Regions from separate parts of the Streptomyces sp. NPDC019531 genome, predicted to be linked through region 1. Evidence: riboswitches for the same ligand, from Rfam matches in the RefSeq annotation. Region 1 holds a riboswitch; each other region holds the start of a gene.
The links. Region 1 has a riboswitch for cobalamin ahead of ACI2L1_RS23855 (cobalamin biosynthesis protein). Riboswitches for the same ligand answer to the same signal wherever they lie in the genome.
Positions count from the first base shown of each region.

Region 2: linked by a shared signal. The riboswitch ahead of ACI2L1_RS00720 (ribonucleoside-diphosphate reductase subunit alpha) and the one ahead of ACI2L1_RS23855 (cobalamin biosynthesis protein) in region 1 are both predicted to bind cobalamin.
Region 3: linked by a shared signal. The riboswitch ahead of ACI2L1_RS19215 (CbtB-domain containing protein) and the one ahead of ACI2L1_RS23855 (cobalamin biosynthesis protein) in region 1 are both predicted to bind cobalamin.

Region 1 covers NZ_JBJDQL010000021.1:78,190-82,814, forward strand. The annotation lists gene ACI2L1_RS23850 (cobyric acid synthase) at 1-804, opposite strand, end outside; gene ACI2L1_RS23855 (cobalamin biosynthesis protein) at 801-1,742, opposite strand; cobalamin riboswitch at 1,843-1,975, opposite strand; gene ACI2L1_RS23860 (hypothetical protein) at 2,133-2,354, opposite strand; gene ACI2L1_RS23865 (anion permease) at 2,382-3,620, opposite strand; gene ACI2L1_RS23870 (lysozyme) at 3,775-4,524, opposite strand.
Region 2 covers NZ_JBJDQL010000001.1:137,317-141,941, forward strand. The annotation lists gene mctP (monocarboxylate uptake permease MctP) at 1-1,522, shown strand, start outside; partial or broken gene ACI2L1_RS00715 (GNAT family N-acetyltransferase) at 1,643-1,723, shown strand; cobalamin riboswitch at 1,770-1,929, shown strand; gene ACI2L1_RS00720 (ribonucleoside-diphosphate reductase subunit alpha) at 2,050-4,443, shown strand; gene ACI2L1_RS00725 (ribonucleotide-diphosphate reductase subunit beta) at 4,443-4,625, shown strand, end outside.
Region 3 covers NZ_JBJDQL010000014.1:166,313-170,937, reverse strand. The annotation lists gene metE (5-methyltetrahydropteroyltriglutamate--homocysteine S-methyltransferase) at 1-503, shown strand, start outside; gene ACI2L1_RS19225 (histidine phosphatase family protein) at 677-1,261, shown strand; gene ACI2L1_RS19220 (CbtA family protein) at 1,452-2,210, opposite strand; gene ACI2L1_RS19215 (CbtB-domain containing protein) at 2,232-2,453, opposite strand; cobalamin riboswitch at 2,491-2,635, opposite strand; gene urtE (urea ABC transporter ATP-binding subunit UrtE) at 2,716-3,408, opposite strand; gene urtD (urea ABC transporter ATP-binding protein UrtD) at 3,414-4,187, opposite strand; gene urtC (urea ABC transporter permease subunit UrtC) at 4,184-4,625, opposite strand, start outside.

The DNA of each region.
Region 1 (4,625 bases):
CGCGCAGACGGCGACGCGCAGGACGTCCTCGCCGACCGGGGCGGAGACCTGGGACTCCCGGACCGCCCCCCGCAACGACACCCGCAGCCCGTCCTCCTCGTCGATCCCGAGCCCGTGCCGGAAGGGCAGAACGCCGTACGTCCGCCGCCCGGTGAGCCCGTGGAGCATGTCCAGCCCGGGTTCGAGGAGCGAGACGTCCCCGCGGAACTTGTTCACGAGGAACCCGGCGACGAGCGCCTGGTCCTCGGGGCCGAGCAGCGCCACGGTCCCGAAGAAGGAGGCGAAGACCCCACCGCGGTCGATGTCCCCGACGACCAGCACGGGCAGCCCGGCGTTCCGCGCGAGCCCCATGTTCACGATGTCGGTCCGCCGCAGGTTGATCTCGGCCGGACTGCCCGCCCCCTCACAGATCACCGCGTCATACGTGCCCCGCAACTCGGCGAGACAGTCGAGCACGGTCCCGAGCAGCTTCTGCTGCCGCCCCCCGTGATAGCCACGAGCGCTCAGTTCCCCGACCGGTTTCCCGAGCAGCACGACCTGACTGCTCTGCTCACCACCGGGCTTGAGCAGCACGGGATTCATCAGCGCGGTCGGCTCGACCCGACAGGCCTGCGCCTGCATGGCCTGGGCCCGCCCGATCTCGGCACCCTCGCGCGTGACGAACGAGTTGAGGGACATGTTCTGCGCCTTGAACGGCGCGACCTTCACCCCCTGCCGCACCAGCCACCGGCAGATCCCGGCGGTGACGACGCTCTTGCCGGCATCCGAGGTGGTTCCGGCGACGAGAAGCCCTCCGCCCGTCATGCCCCACGCCCCTTCACGACGGCCCGCGCGACGACACCGACGCCGAGCGCGAGCAATCCGACACACCGCGACAGCCGTGCGGCGCGCTCGATGTCGTACGCGGCGACGGCACGCCCTTGTCCATTGAGCACGGGCCGGTGCTCGACCCGTCCCGCGTACGAAAGAGTCCCTCCGAGTCTGACTCCCAGCGCCCCCGCGAACGAGGCCTCGACCGGCCCGGCGTTGGGACTGGGATGCTTGCCGGCGTCCTCCCGCCAGGCGCGCACGGCACCCCGCGGACGATCACCGGCCAGCACGGCGAGTACGGCGGTCAGCCGCGCCCCCGGCCACCCGGCGAGGTCGTCGAGCCGGGCGGAGGCCCACCCGAACCGCCGGTACCGGGCCGACTTGTGCCCGACCATGGCGTCGAGCGTGTTCACGGCCCGGAACCCGAGCAGCCCCGGCACTCCACCGACGGCCCCCCACACGAGGGCCCCCACTACGGCGTCGGAGGTGTTCTCGGCCACGGACTCCACGACGGCCCGGGCGATCCCGTCGGCGTCGAGGGCCTGCGGATCGCGCCCGCACAGATGCGGCAGCCGCTCCCGGGCCGCCTCGACATCGCCCGCCTCCAGCGCCCGCCCGATGACCCGGGCCTCCCGCACGAGCGAAGTCCCGCCCACGACGGCCCAGGTGGCGGCGGCGGTCAGCGCGACGGAAGCGGTACGGGACGGACGTACGACGTTCTCCGCCACGGCGCCGAGCCCCACCGCGGCGCCCACGCACACGGCGGTGTGCAGCGCGCCCCACCCCCGGTGGTCCCGCCACAGCACCCGCTCCACGGCACCGGCCGCCCGTCCGAACGCGGCGACCGGATGCCCGCGGCGCGGATCGCCGAACAGCAGGTCACCGAGGAGGCCGGCGGCGGCGCCGTACGCGAAGACGCGATCGGCACGCACCGGCTCAGCCGATCGCGGGGTCGTGCGAGCACCGGATGGCGCGGGTCGATCGGCAGGCGAGCATCGCGTTATGTCCTCACTCAGGGTGTCCACGCCCTGGTTCGACGAGACCGGCGGCGAGAGTTCCTGGCTCCCGGGGATTGCTACCCCGGTGACAGTGGCGGGACCGCGCCGGATTCACACCGGCTTCCTCTGCTGCCGCCGTACATGGCCCCGGCAGTCCACCACGCACCCGAACGGCAGTCAACTTGCTGTTGACCTGCGGCGGGAGAGTGTGCAGAACCCCACACCACCGGGCCCGGGAGTGGGCGGACCGGCCGCACACGGACGGCCGGGCGGGCACGGAACCGTAAGTCCCGTGCCCGCCCGGCCGTCGGGCGATCGGTGCCGTCAAGCCACGATCAGAGAGATCCCGTACGCCACCGCCGCCGCGCAGGCCGCGAAGCAGGCGTACGCGCCGGCGACCGCGAGGGTCGCCGAGCCGCCCTGGGCGGTGGCCCGCTCCTGGCGGGAGAGGCCCATGATGCCGAGGGTGAACAGGGCCACCAGGCCCACGGTGACGACGAGGCTGACGCCGAAGACGGAGCCGAGCGCTTCCCAGTCGATCTGCATGGTGAGGCTTCCTTAGTAACCGGGGTTTCAGACGGCGGCCGGCGGGGCGGCCGGTTCCGTGGTGGCGGGAGGGGCCGGGATCGTGGCCGTGAGGTCCTCGGTCACCGTGCCCGCGGGCGGCGGGGTCACGGCGGCGATCGCCGTGGTCACCACACCGGCCGGCTCGTCGGTCGCGTTGACGTTCGACGCGTCCACGACCTCGCGGCGCGAGATCTTCCAGATCGCCGCGCTGGAGGCGACGAGGAAGACCGCCACGACCGCCGTACCCCAGTCGCCGAGATCCGTGACCGACTCGGCCAGCGCGCCCACCAGGGCCGCCGCCGGGAGTGTGAGGCCCCAGGCCACGAACATCCGGGTGGCCGTGGACCAGCGGACGACCCCGCCCCTGCGGCCGAGGCCCGCGCCCATCACCGAACCGGAGACGGAGTGCGTGGTGGAGAGGGAGAAGCCGAGGTGGGACGAGGCCAGGATGACCGTGGCCGCGCTGGTCTGGGCGGCGAAGCCCTGCTGCGGCTGGAGTTCGGTCAGCCCCTTGCCCATGGTGCGGATGATGCGCCAGCCGCCGAGGTAGGTGCCGAGCGCGATGGCGAGGCCCGCCGAGAGGATGACCCAGGTGGGCGGGTCGGAGTCGGGCGCTACGACGCCGCCGGCGACCAGGGCGAGGGTGATGATGCCCATCGTCTTCTGCGCGTCGTTGGTGCCGTGGGCGAGCGAGACCAGGCCGGCCGAGGCGATCTGGCCGGTGCGGTAGCCCTTCGCCGCGGCCTTGCCGTCGGCCTTCTTGCCCAGGGAGTAGGAGAGGCGGGTGGCCAGCATGGCGGCGACGCCCGCGACGATGGGCGCCGCGACCGCCGGGATGAGGACCTTGGTGACGAGCGCGTCACCGTGGACCGCGCCCATGCCCGCCGAGGCGATGGTGGCGCCGATCAGACCGCCCATGAGGGCGTGCGAGGAGCTGGAGGGCAGGCCTACCAGCCAGGTCAGCAGGTTCCAGAGGATCGCGCCGACCAGGGCGGCGAAGATGACCTCGGGACGGATGCCGGTCTCGTCGACGAGACCCTTGGAGATCGTGTTGGCGACCTCCACGGAAAGAAAGGCGCCCACAAGGTTCAGCACGGCGGACATGGCCACCGCGACCTTGGGCTTGAGTGCACCGGTCGAGATGGTCGTGGCCATCGCGTTGGCGGTGTCGTGGAAACCGTTCGTGAAATCGAACGCGAGTGCGGTTACGACCACAATCGCGAGGATCAGCGAGAAGTTTTCCATTTACCCAGGCAATCGTTCGAGCGTCATTGGCGCGTTGAACGTAGGCAACCTGAGTGAACGGAAGATGAACTGGGGCGGGCCGCACGGTGTCCAGGATCGGCTGCTTCTGCTTCGCCGAACCCCAGGACCCCCGTGCGGCCCATGCGCCCCTTGGCTATGCCCCCTTGGCGAACCGCTTCAGCTGACTCGCCGAGCCGTTGAAGAGATTCTGATCACCCGGCAGGCTGCCGCTGTTGTCGTACTGCCAGATCGTCCAGTACGACCATCCGCGGGGCAGTGCTCCCGCGTCCGCCGAGTTGTAGCGGGCCACCCACAGCGCGTGGTTGGAGGCGAAGGCGCTGCTGCCGCCCGTGCAGGTGTTCCACCAGTGGGCGGTCGTGTAGATCACCGGACGGCGCCCGGTGAGCCGCTTGACCTCGTCGCTGAACGACTTGATCCAGCCGACCATCTTCGCCTTGCTCATGCTGTAGCACTTGTGCTTCCTGTCGTACGGGTTGTACTCGATGTCGAGCGCGGGCGGCAGGGTCCAGCCGTCCGCGGTCCAGGCGCCGCCGTTGCGCACGAAGTACGCGGCCTGCGTCTTGCCCGACGACTTGTCCGGCAGCGCGAAGTGGTAGGCCCCGCGGATGATGCCCGCGTTGCGCGCCCCGTTGTACTGCTGCCCGAAGTGCGGATTGCGGTAGTTGATCGACTCGGTCGCCTTGACGTAGACGAACCTGGCGCCCTTGGCCCTGGCCTTCTGCCAGTCGACGTTCTTCTGGTGCGAAGAGACGTCGTGCCCCTGGGGCAGGCTCGCCGACGAGGCGGGTGTCTCGGCGAGTGCGATGCCTCCCACGGTGAGCGTGGCCACGGACACGGCCAGGGCGCGGGTTCGATGACGGGCAGGCTTGCGATCACGGGCCATGTGTCCCCCGGAATGGCGTCGTGCACAACAAAGCCCAGACGCTACTGGAAGATCATCGAATTGCGGGTGATCTCCGGCCAAGTCGCAGCAGAGGGGCGTGT
Region 2 (4,625 bases), on a different contig from region 1:
CGACAGTCTCGACGAATGGGGGTTGGGCGGCCGCTCGTTCGGCACCTGGATCACCTGGTTCCTGCTCGGCGGCGACCTCTACACGGCGTACACCTTCGTCGCCGTCCCGGCGGCGATCTACGCGGCGGGCGCGGCCGGCTTCTTCGCGGTGCCGTACACCATCCTCGTGTACCCGCTGATCTTCACGTTCCTGCCCCGTCTGTGGTCGGTCTCCCACAAGCACGGATACGTGACGACCTCGGACTTCGTGCGCGGCCGCTTCGGCTCCAAGGGCCTGTCGCTGGCGGTGGCGGTCACCGGCATCCTCGCGACCATGCCGTACATCGCGCTCCAACTGGTCGGCATACAGGCGGTGCTCGACGTGATGGGCGTGGGCGGCGGCGAGAACACCAACTGGTTCGTGAAGGACCTCCCGCTGCTGATCGCGTTCGGCGTCCTCGCGGCCTACACGTACTCCTCAGGCCTGCGGGCCCCCGCACTGATCGCGTTCGTGAAGGACACGCTGATCTACATCGTCATCGCGGTGGCGATCATCTACATCCCGATCAAGCTGGGCGGGTTCGACGACATCTTCGCGAAGGCGGGCGAGGCGTTCAGCCAGACCAACCCTGCGACCGGGAAGCCGCGCGGCGCCCTGACCCCCGCCGAGCCGGGTCAATGGACGTACGCGACACTGGCGTTGGGCTCCGCGCTGGCGCTGTTCATGTACCCGCACTCCATCACCGCGACGCTCTCCTCCAAGAGCCGTGAGGTGATCCGCCGCAACACCACGATCCTGCCGCTGTACTCGCTGATGCTCGGCCTGCTGGCCCTGCTCGGCTTCATGGCGATCGCGGCCGGCGTGAAGGTCACCAATGGCCAGCTCGCCATCCCCCAGCTGTTCGAGAACATGTTCCCGGCGTGGTTCGCGGGCGTGGCCTTCGCGGCGATCGGCATCGGCGCCCTCGTCCCCGCGGCCATCATGTCCATCGCGGCCGCGAACCTCTTCACCCGCAACATCTACAAGGACTTCATCAAGCCGGACGCGACACCGCAACAGGAGACGAAGGTCTCCAAGCTGGTGTCCCTGCTGGTGAAGGTCGGCGCGCTGGTCTTCGTCCTGACCATGGACAAGACGGTGGCCATCAACTTCCAGCTCCTGGGCGGCATCTGGATCCTGCAGACCTTCCCGGCTCTGGTCGGCGGCCTCTTCACCCGCTGGTTCCACCGCTGGGCGCTGCTCGCCGGCTGGGCGGTCGGCATGATCTACGGCACGGTCGCCGCGTACGGCGTCGCCTCGCCGACCCAGAAGCACTTCGGCGGCTCGGCGAAGGAGATACCGGGCATCGGCGAGATCGGTTACATCGGCCTCACCGCGTTCGTGCTCAACGTCGTCGTCACGGTGGTCCTGACCTTCGTACTGAAGGCAGCGAAGGCCCCCGAGGGCGTGGACGAGACCAGCCCGGAGGACTACACGGCGGACGCGGGCGACCCGGGTGTGCAGGTGGAGCTTCCGCCGGCGACCGCAGGAACCTCGCACTAAGGGCCTTCAGGGGCGCGGGGCCGTGTCGATTTTGCGGCTCCGCCGGGTGGGCGCGACCAGCCACGACGAACCCGCAGCGGGCCACCGAGGGCAAGCCCCTCGGTGGCCCGCTTTCGTGCCTTCGGTGACGACGACCGGTACCTCGCCGAACTCAAGGACGTGGCCAAGAGAGCATCCGCCGCAGAAGTCCTCGTGGCCGTTCTCACCTACAAGTTGACACTCCGAAACCGCCGCGACACAACATCTGGTGGTGTCACCGGAACCCGGCACAAGATGTATGCTCATGCTCGCTGTCGCCGCAGGGGAATCCGGTGCGAATCCGGAACTGTCCCGCAACGGTGTACTCATGCGTGCGTATGCGCATATGAGAGTCAGTCCGAGGACCTGCCGACAGTACGCCCGGCCGCCGTGGCCCGGGTGTCATGACGTCCGGGCCTCGTGGAATGGGCCGGTGGACGCGACGCCGTGCGCGCTCGTGTGCTGCCCCCTGCCCTCAAGGCCCCGTGCCCAGCGAGGGAGAGCCCCACGTGACCATCGCGCCAGCCGACCCGGCTTCAGCGATCGAGCGGACCGAGCAGGAGAACGACGGCCCCGGTGCCGCGCTGCTGCGGACCCTGACCGCGCTGACCGCCGACCTTCCCGACGCCGACCCCGGCCGGGTCGCCGCCGCCGCGCTCCGTGGCCGGTCCTCGCGTGAGGCCTCCCCCGAGATGGTCGTGGAGTTGCGCGAGCTGGCCACCGAGGCGGCGGCCGGTCTCATCTCCGAGGACCCGGCGTACAGCAGGTTGGCCGCCCGGCTGCTGACCATCTCCATCGCCGCCGAGGCCGCCTCGCAGGGCGTCACCTCGTTCACCGGCTCGGTCGCCGTCGGACACCGCGAGGGCCTGATCGCCGACCGGACCGCGGAGTTCGTGCGCGTCCACGCCGAGAAGCTCGACGCGCTGGTCGACACCGAAGCCGACGACCGCTTCGGCTACTTCGGCCTGCGCACCCTCCACAGCCGCTATCTCCTCCGGCACCCGATCACCCGCAGGGTCATCGAGACGCCCCAGCACTTCATGCTCCGGGTCGCGTCCGGGCTCGCCGAGGACACTGTGCTCAATTCAGAAGCGGGCCGCCGCGCCCTGGACGAAGTCGCCGCGCTCTACGCCCTCATGAGCCGCCTCGACTACCTCCCCTCCTCCCCCACCCTCTTCAACTCCGGCACCCGGCACCCCCAGATGTCGTCCTGCTACCTCCTCGACTCCCCGATCGACGAGCTGGACTCCATCTACGACCGCTACCACCAGGTCGCCCGTCTCTCGAAGCACGCCGGTGGCATCGGGCTGTCGTACTCCCGTATCCGCTCGCGCGGTTCGCTCATCCGCGGCACCAACGGGCACTCCAATGGCATCGTCCCGTTCCTGAAGACGCTCGACGCCTCCGTCGCCGCCGTGAACCAGGGCGGCCGGCGCAAGGGCGCGGCCGCGGTCTACCTGGAGACCTGGCACTCCGACATCGAGGAGTTCCTGGAGCTCCGGGACAACACCGGTGAGGACGCCCGCCGTACGCACAACCTGAACCTCGCGCACTGGATCCCGGACGAGTTCATGCGCCGGGTGAACGCCGACGCCGAGTGGTCCCTCTTCTCTCCCGCCGACGTGCCCGAGCTGGTCGATCTCTGGGGCGAGGAGTTCGACGCGGCGTACCGGAAGGCCGAAGAGCAGGGCCTCGCGCGAAAGACCATCCCGGCCCGTGACCTCTACGGCCGCATGATGCGCACCCTCGCGCAGACCGGCAACGGCTGGATGACCTTCAAGGACGCCGCCAACCGGACCGCCAACCAGACGGCGCTGCCGGGCCATGTCGTCCACTCCTCCAACCTCTGCACGGAGATCCTGGAGGTCACGGACGACGGGGAGACCGCGGTCTGCAACCTGGGATCGGTGAACCTCGGCGCGTTCGTCGACACCACGACCGGCGACATCGACTGGGAGCGGCTGGACGCCACCGTCCGCACCGCCGTCACCTTCCTCGACCGGGTCGTCGACATCAACTTCTATCCGACCGAGCAGGCCGGTCGCTCCAACGCGAAGTGGCGTCCCGTGGGTCTCGGTGCGATGGGTCTCCAGGACGTCTTCTTCAAGCTGCGTCTGCCCTTCGACTCCCAGGAGGCCCGGGATCTCTCCACCCGGATCGCCGAGCGCATGATGCTCGCCGCCTACGAGGCCTCCGCCGACCTCGCCGAGCGGGGCGGCCCGCTGCCGGCCTGGGAGAAGACCCGTACGGCGAAGGGTGTCCTGCACCCCGACCACTTCCCGACCGCCCAACTGACCTGGCCGGAGCGGTGGGCGGCCCTGCGCGGCCGTATCGCCGCCACCGGACTGCGCAACTCCCTGCTCCTCGCCATCGCGCCCACCGCCACCATCGCCTCGATCGCCGGGGTGTACGAGTGCATCGAGCCGCAGGTCTCCAACCTGTTCAAGCGCGAGACGCTGTCCGGTGAGTTCCTCCAGGTCAACTCGTATCTGGTGAACGACCTCAAGGCACTGGGCGTCTGGGACGCCCGCACTCGTGAGGCGCTGCGCGATTCCAACGGCTCGGTGCAGGGCTTCGCGTGGATCCCGGAGGACGTACGGGCGTTGTACCGCACCGCGTGGGAGATCCCGCAGCGTGGCCTGATCGACATGGCGGCGGCGCGGACGCCGTTCCTCGACCAGTCGCAGTCCCTGAACCTCTTCCTGGAGACGCCGACCATCGGCAAGCTCTCCTCGATGTACGCGTACGCCTGGAAGTCCGGGCTGAAGACGACGTACTACCTGCGCTCGCGCCCGGCGACCCGTATCGCCCGCGCCGCTCAGGCGACGATCCCCGTGCAACAAGAGACGGATGCCGTCGCCTGCTCCCTGGAAAACCCCGAGTCCTGCGAGGCCTGCCAGTAATGACCACCCGTAACCAGAACCTGCTCGACCCGGGCTTCGAACTGACTCTCCGCCCCATGCGCTACCCGGACTTCTACGAGCGCTACCGGGACGCGATCAAGAACACCTGGACCGTCGAGGAGGTCGACCTCCACTCGGACGTCTCCGACCTCGCCAAGCTCAGCCCCGCCGAACAGCACCTC
Region 3 (4,625 bases), on a different contig from region 1:
CCGGGACTTCGGTCATCCAGGTGGACGAGCCCGCTCTGCGCGAGACCCTGCCGCTACGGGCCGCCGACCGCCCCGCCTACCTCACGTGGGCCACCGAGGCCTTCCGGCTGACCACCAGCGGGGTCCGTCCGGACACCCAGATCCACACCCACATGTGCTACGCCGAGTTCGGCGACATCGTCCAGGCCATCGACGATCTCGACGCCGACGTCATCAGCCTGGAGGCGGCCCGCTCCCATATGCAGGTGGCCCGGGAACTCGCCGACCACGGCTACCCGCGCGAGGCGGGACCGGGCGTCTACGACATCCACTCCCCCCGCGTGCCGAGCGCCGAGGAGGCCGCCGCACTCCTCCGTACCGGTCTCCAGGCCATCCCCGCCGAACGGCTCTGGGTCAACCCCGACTGCGGCCTGAAGACCCGCGGCTGGCCCGAGACCCGGGCGTCCCTGGAGAACCTGGTCGCCGCGGCCCGCACGGTCCGTGAGGAGTTGCCGGCCTCCTGACCCGTGGAGCGCACCGGGCCGGGGCGCCATCAGCGTCCCGGCCCGGTGGGCTGCGAAGCCACCGCTGCTAGGTTCGCGAGTACGGGCTTTCCCTGGCCCCGACGTCCGACCGCCCATCACGAGAAGGTGCGCAAGGGCCCGCCGACCATGACCGCACCAGGAGGAATCCTCCAGTGACCAGCCGTGTCACCTTCGTCTCGCCCGCGATGAGCCTGTCGCTGCGCGAGGCCCGCTTCGACGACGGAGGCTCCATCGACGTCGACGGGGAGGCCCGTGCCCATGCCGCGGCCGGTTCCCTGCGTCCGGCCACGTGTGTGGTCGTCTCTCCGAGTGTGCGCTGCCGGGAGACGGCGACCGCGCTCGGCCTCGACGGAGCGGAGGCCGAGGAGTTGGCCGGGCTGGACGTGGGGCGCTGGCGGGGCCGGAGCCTCGACGAGGTCAACGGCGGTGAGCCGGAGGCGGTGGCCCAGTGGCTCACGGACCCCTCGTCCGCGCCCCACGGCGGAGAGTCCGTGCGGGACCTGTGCGCCCGCGTGGCTCGCTGGCTGGAGACGTCACTGGACACGGACGGCCGTACGCTCGCCGTGGTCGAGCCGGAGATCGTGCGGGCCGCGGTGGTCCACGTGTTGGCGGCTCCCCATGCGGCGTTCTGGCGGCTCGACGTGCCGCCGCTGACGGCCACTTCGGTCAGCGGCCGGAGCGGCCGGTGGAACATGCGGCTCGGGCACCCGCTGGACGCGGCCGAACCCGACGCCTGAGGATCATGATGCCGAGTCGCAGGGGCTCCAGGAGCTGCTCGGTCCGCTCAGCTGCTGCCCGAGCACCCGCACGCGGGCGCTCCGGTCACTCTGCTCTCCCCCTCCTCACCGCACTCGGCGTCGTCGCTGCCCGGAGCACGCGAGAGGGCCCGCGGATGGTTCCGCGGGCCCTCTCGTCGTATCGGTCATGTCACTGGCGGGCGGCCACCGCCGTGCCCGCGGAAACCGTCGCCGGCTTCGGGTGCAGCAGCCGCTCGGCCAACTCGCCGAAGGCCAGGCCGAATCCGCCCCACAGCACAGCCTGGATGGCCAGCGCGGAGAGCCGGAACCGCCACAGCAGAGTGGCCGGGAAGTCCGCCGGGACCTCGTTGACGACCGGCAGGAACTGGTACGCCAGACCGATCACCGCGGCGAAGGCGGCGACCGCGACGACCGTCGCCCACCACGTGCCCAGACGGGGCGCGAGCCGCTTGCCGAGGATGGTGGCGGCGACCGCCAGGAGCACGCTGAGCACCATCATCAGGAAGTAGAGGGTGGTGCGCTTGCCGATGGTGTCGGGGTCACCGACCGACGGCGGGCTGGCCGGGTACTTCAGGAACGGCACGACGTAGACGGCGAGCAGCGCGGTGCCCGACAGCAGCAGGGCCGTGGCCCGCGGGGAGAAACGGCCCACGCGGCCCAGCGCGAAGCAGAAGGCGAGGGCGGCGATGCCACCGAAGGCGACCCCGTAGATCAGGACACCGGTGGCAAGGCCGGCGGTGGACTGCAGGGAGCGGGAGACGAGTTCGACCTCGTGCTCGTGGGCGGGAGCGTGCGCCTCCTCGAAGCCGATGGCGCTGTCGACGCTGGGTTCACCGAGGAAATAGGCCGCGATCAGGGCCAGCACGCCCGCGCCGAGGCCGGCGAGCATGCCACGGACGAGCAGGTTTCTCACCGTTGCGGAGTTCATGAGTGTGCGGCGTCCCTCGGGTCAGTGGCAGGGGAAGCCGAGAAGGTGGCGGGCGTCGTGCACCCACTCGTGCACGTCCGCGCCGTTGACCACGGAGGTGGCACCCTGCTCGGCGCCGACGAAGTACAGCAGGACCAGCATCAGGACGCCGAAGAAGACCGCCCAGGGGGCAATGTCCTTCAGCGGCAGCTTGGCGGGTACGACGGGGGTGGTGGCGGTCGGCTGAGCGACATGCTGCGCCATGGCAGGTGCCTCCTCTGGGAGTTCGCGTCCCAACTCGGTGGTGCACAGGACGACGGCCACGGGTCTGACTCGCCACCGTCCCTCGCGGGGCGGTGGCACACAGTGGCGCGACCGTGCCGGATTCCCACCGGCTTCCGTCTCGCCGTCGTCGATATCGGACAGACCGTACCGCGTGTCGCGTGCATGGCCAAGACCGCGTCCACCTGGCGCGACCTTCCTCTCCGCTCCAGGAGGACGCCCTCGTGACGTCCGGGTCGAGGTCTCACACGCTGAGCGCGGCTCGTACCGTCTGCTCCGCGCCCGTTCCTCCTTCGCCGGACGAGGTCACTCGGCCCGCTTCGAGTACGTAGTAGCGCTGGGCGGCGCGCATGGCGAATCCGACGTGCTGCTCGACGAGGAGGACGGAGAGTCCGCCGCGTCGGGCGAGGGCGAGGATCGTTTCCTCGATCTCGGCTACGACGGAGGGCTGGATGCCCTCGGTCGGCTCGTCGAGCAGCAGGAGCCGAGGGCGGGTCACCAGGGCCCGGGCGATGGCCAGTTGCTGGCGCTGGCCGCCGGAGAGCAACCCGGCGCGGCGGCCGGAGAGTTCACGCAGAACGGGAAAGAGGTCCAGCGCCTCGGCGATCGCCTCCTTGCCGTCCGCGCGTCCGTCCGCCACGAGTTGGAGGTTCTCGGCGGTGGTCAGGTGCGGGAAGGACTGCTGGCCCTGCGGAACGTACCCCATGCCTCGGGCCACGCGCTGGTGCGGGGCGAGACGGGTGATGTCCTCGCCGTCCAGCAGGACGGTGCCGCTCCTCGGCTTGATCAGGCCCATGACCGCGCGCAGAAGCGTGCTCTTGCCGGCGCCGTTGTGACCGAGGACGGCCGCGACGCCGTCCTCGGGGACCGCGACGGTCACGTCGTGCAGCACGGTGGTGCGGTCGTAGCCCGCACGGACGTTGCTCAACTCCAGCATGGGGATCACGCCTCCTCGGCGACACGTACGGGGGCGGGATCGGGTTCGGAGGCGCGGCCCAGGTAGACCTCCTGGACCTTCGGGTCGGCCTGGACCTCGGCGACCGTGCCCTCGCTGAGGACCTTGCCGGCGTGCAGGACGCTCACGCTGCGGGCGAAGGAGCGCATGAAGTCCATGTCGTGTTCGATGACGACGACCGTGTGGTCCTCGCTCACCCGCTGGAGCAGTTCGCCGGTGGCCTCGCGTTCGTCGTGGCTCATGCCGGCGACGGGTTCGTCGAGCAGCAGCAGCTTCACGTCCTGGACGAGCAGCATGCCGATTTCCAGCCACTGCTTCTGGCCGTGCGCGAGGACTCCCGCCGGGCGGTCGCGCAGATCCGTCAGGCCGGTGGTCTCCAGCGCCCTCGTCACCGGCTCGGGAATGCCCTTGCGGCGGCGGAGCATCGTCATCACTCCCCTCCCCGCGCCCGCCGCGATGTCGAGGTTCTGCAGAACCGTCAGTTGCTCGAAGACGGTGGCGGTCTGGAACGTCCGGCCGATGCCGAGGCGGGCGATCCGGTGCACGGGCCTGCCATGGAGCTCCTGGTCACCGAAGCGGACCGAACCCGTGGACCTCACCAGCCCGGTGACCGCGTCGACCAGCGTGGTCTTGCCGGCTCCGTTCGGACCGATGAGGAAGCGCAGGTCGCCGGGGCGGATGTCCAGGTCGACACCGTCGACGGCCTTGAAGCCGTCGAACGTGACGCGCAGGTCGCGGATGATCAGTCCCTCGCCGCTCATGCTGTCTCTCCGGAACGGGTGGTAGGGGTACGGCGGTTGCGGACGACGGTGACCAGTGAGGCCAGACCGCCGGGCAGGAAACCCACGGCCACGATGAACAGCAGCCCCTGGAAGTAGGTCCAGACGGCGGGGAAGGCGTCCGACAGGGTGCTCTGTGCCCAGGCCACGGCGATCGCTCCGAGCACCGCGCCCACCAGCGAGGCCCGTCCACCTACCGCGGCACCGATGACGAAGCCGATGGACGGCACGATCCCGATCAGCGCCGGGGAGATGATCCCGACAGCCGGCACGAACAGCGCGCCGGCCAGGCCCGCCGTGCCCGCGGCGACGACGTAGGCCACGAGCTTGACGTTCGCCGGGTCGTAGCCGAGGAAGCGGACCCGTTCCTCGGAGTCCCGTACGGCGACGAGGAGTTCGCCGTACCGGCTGACGAACAGC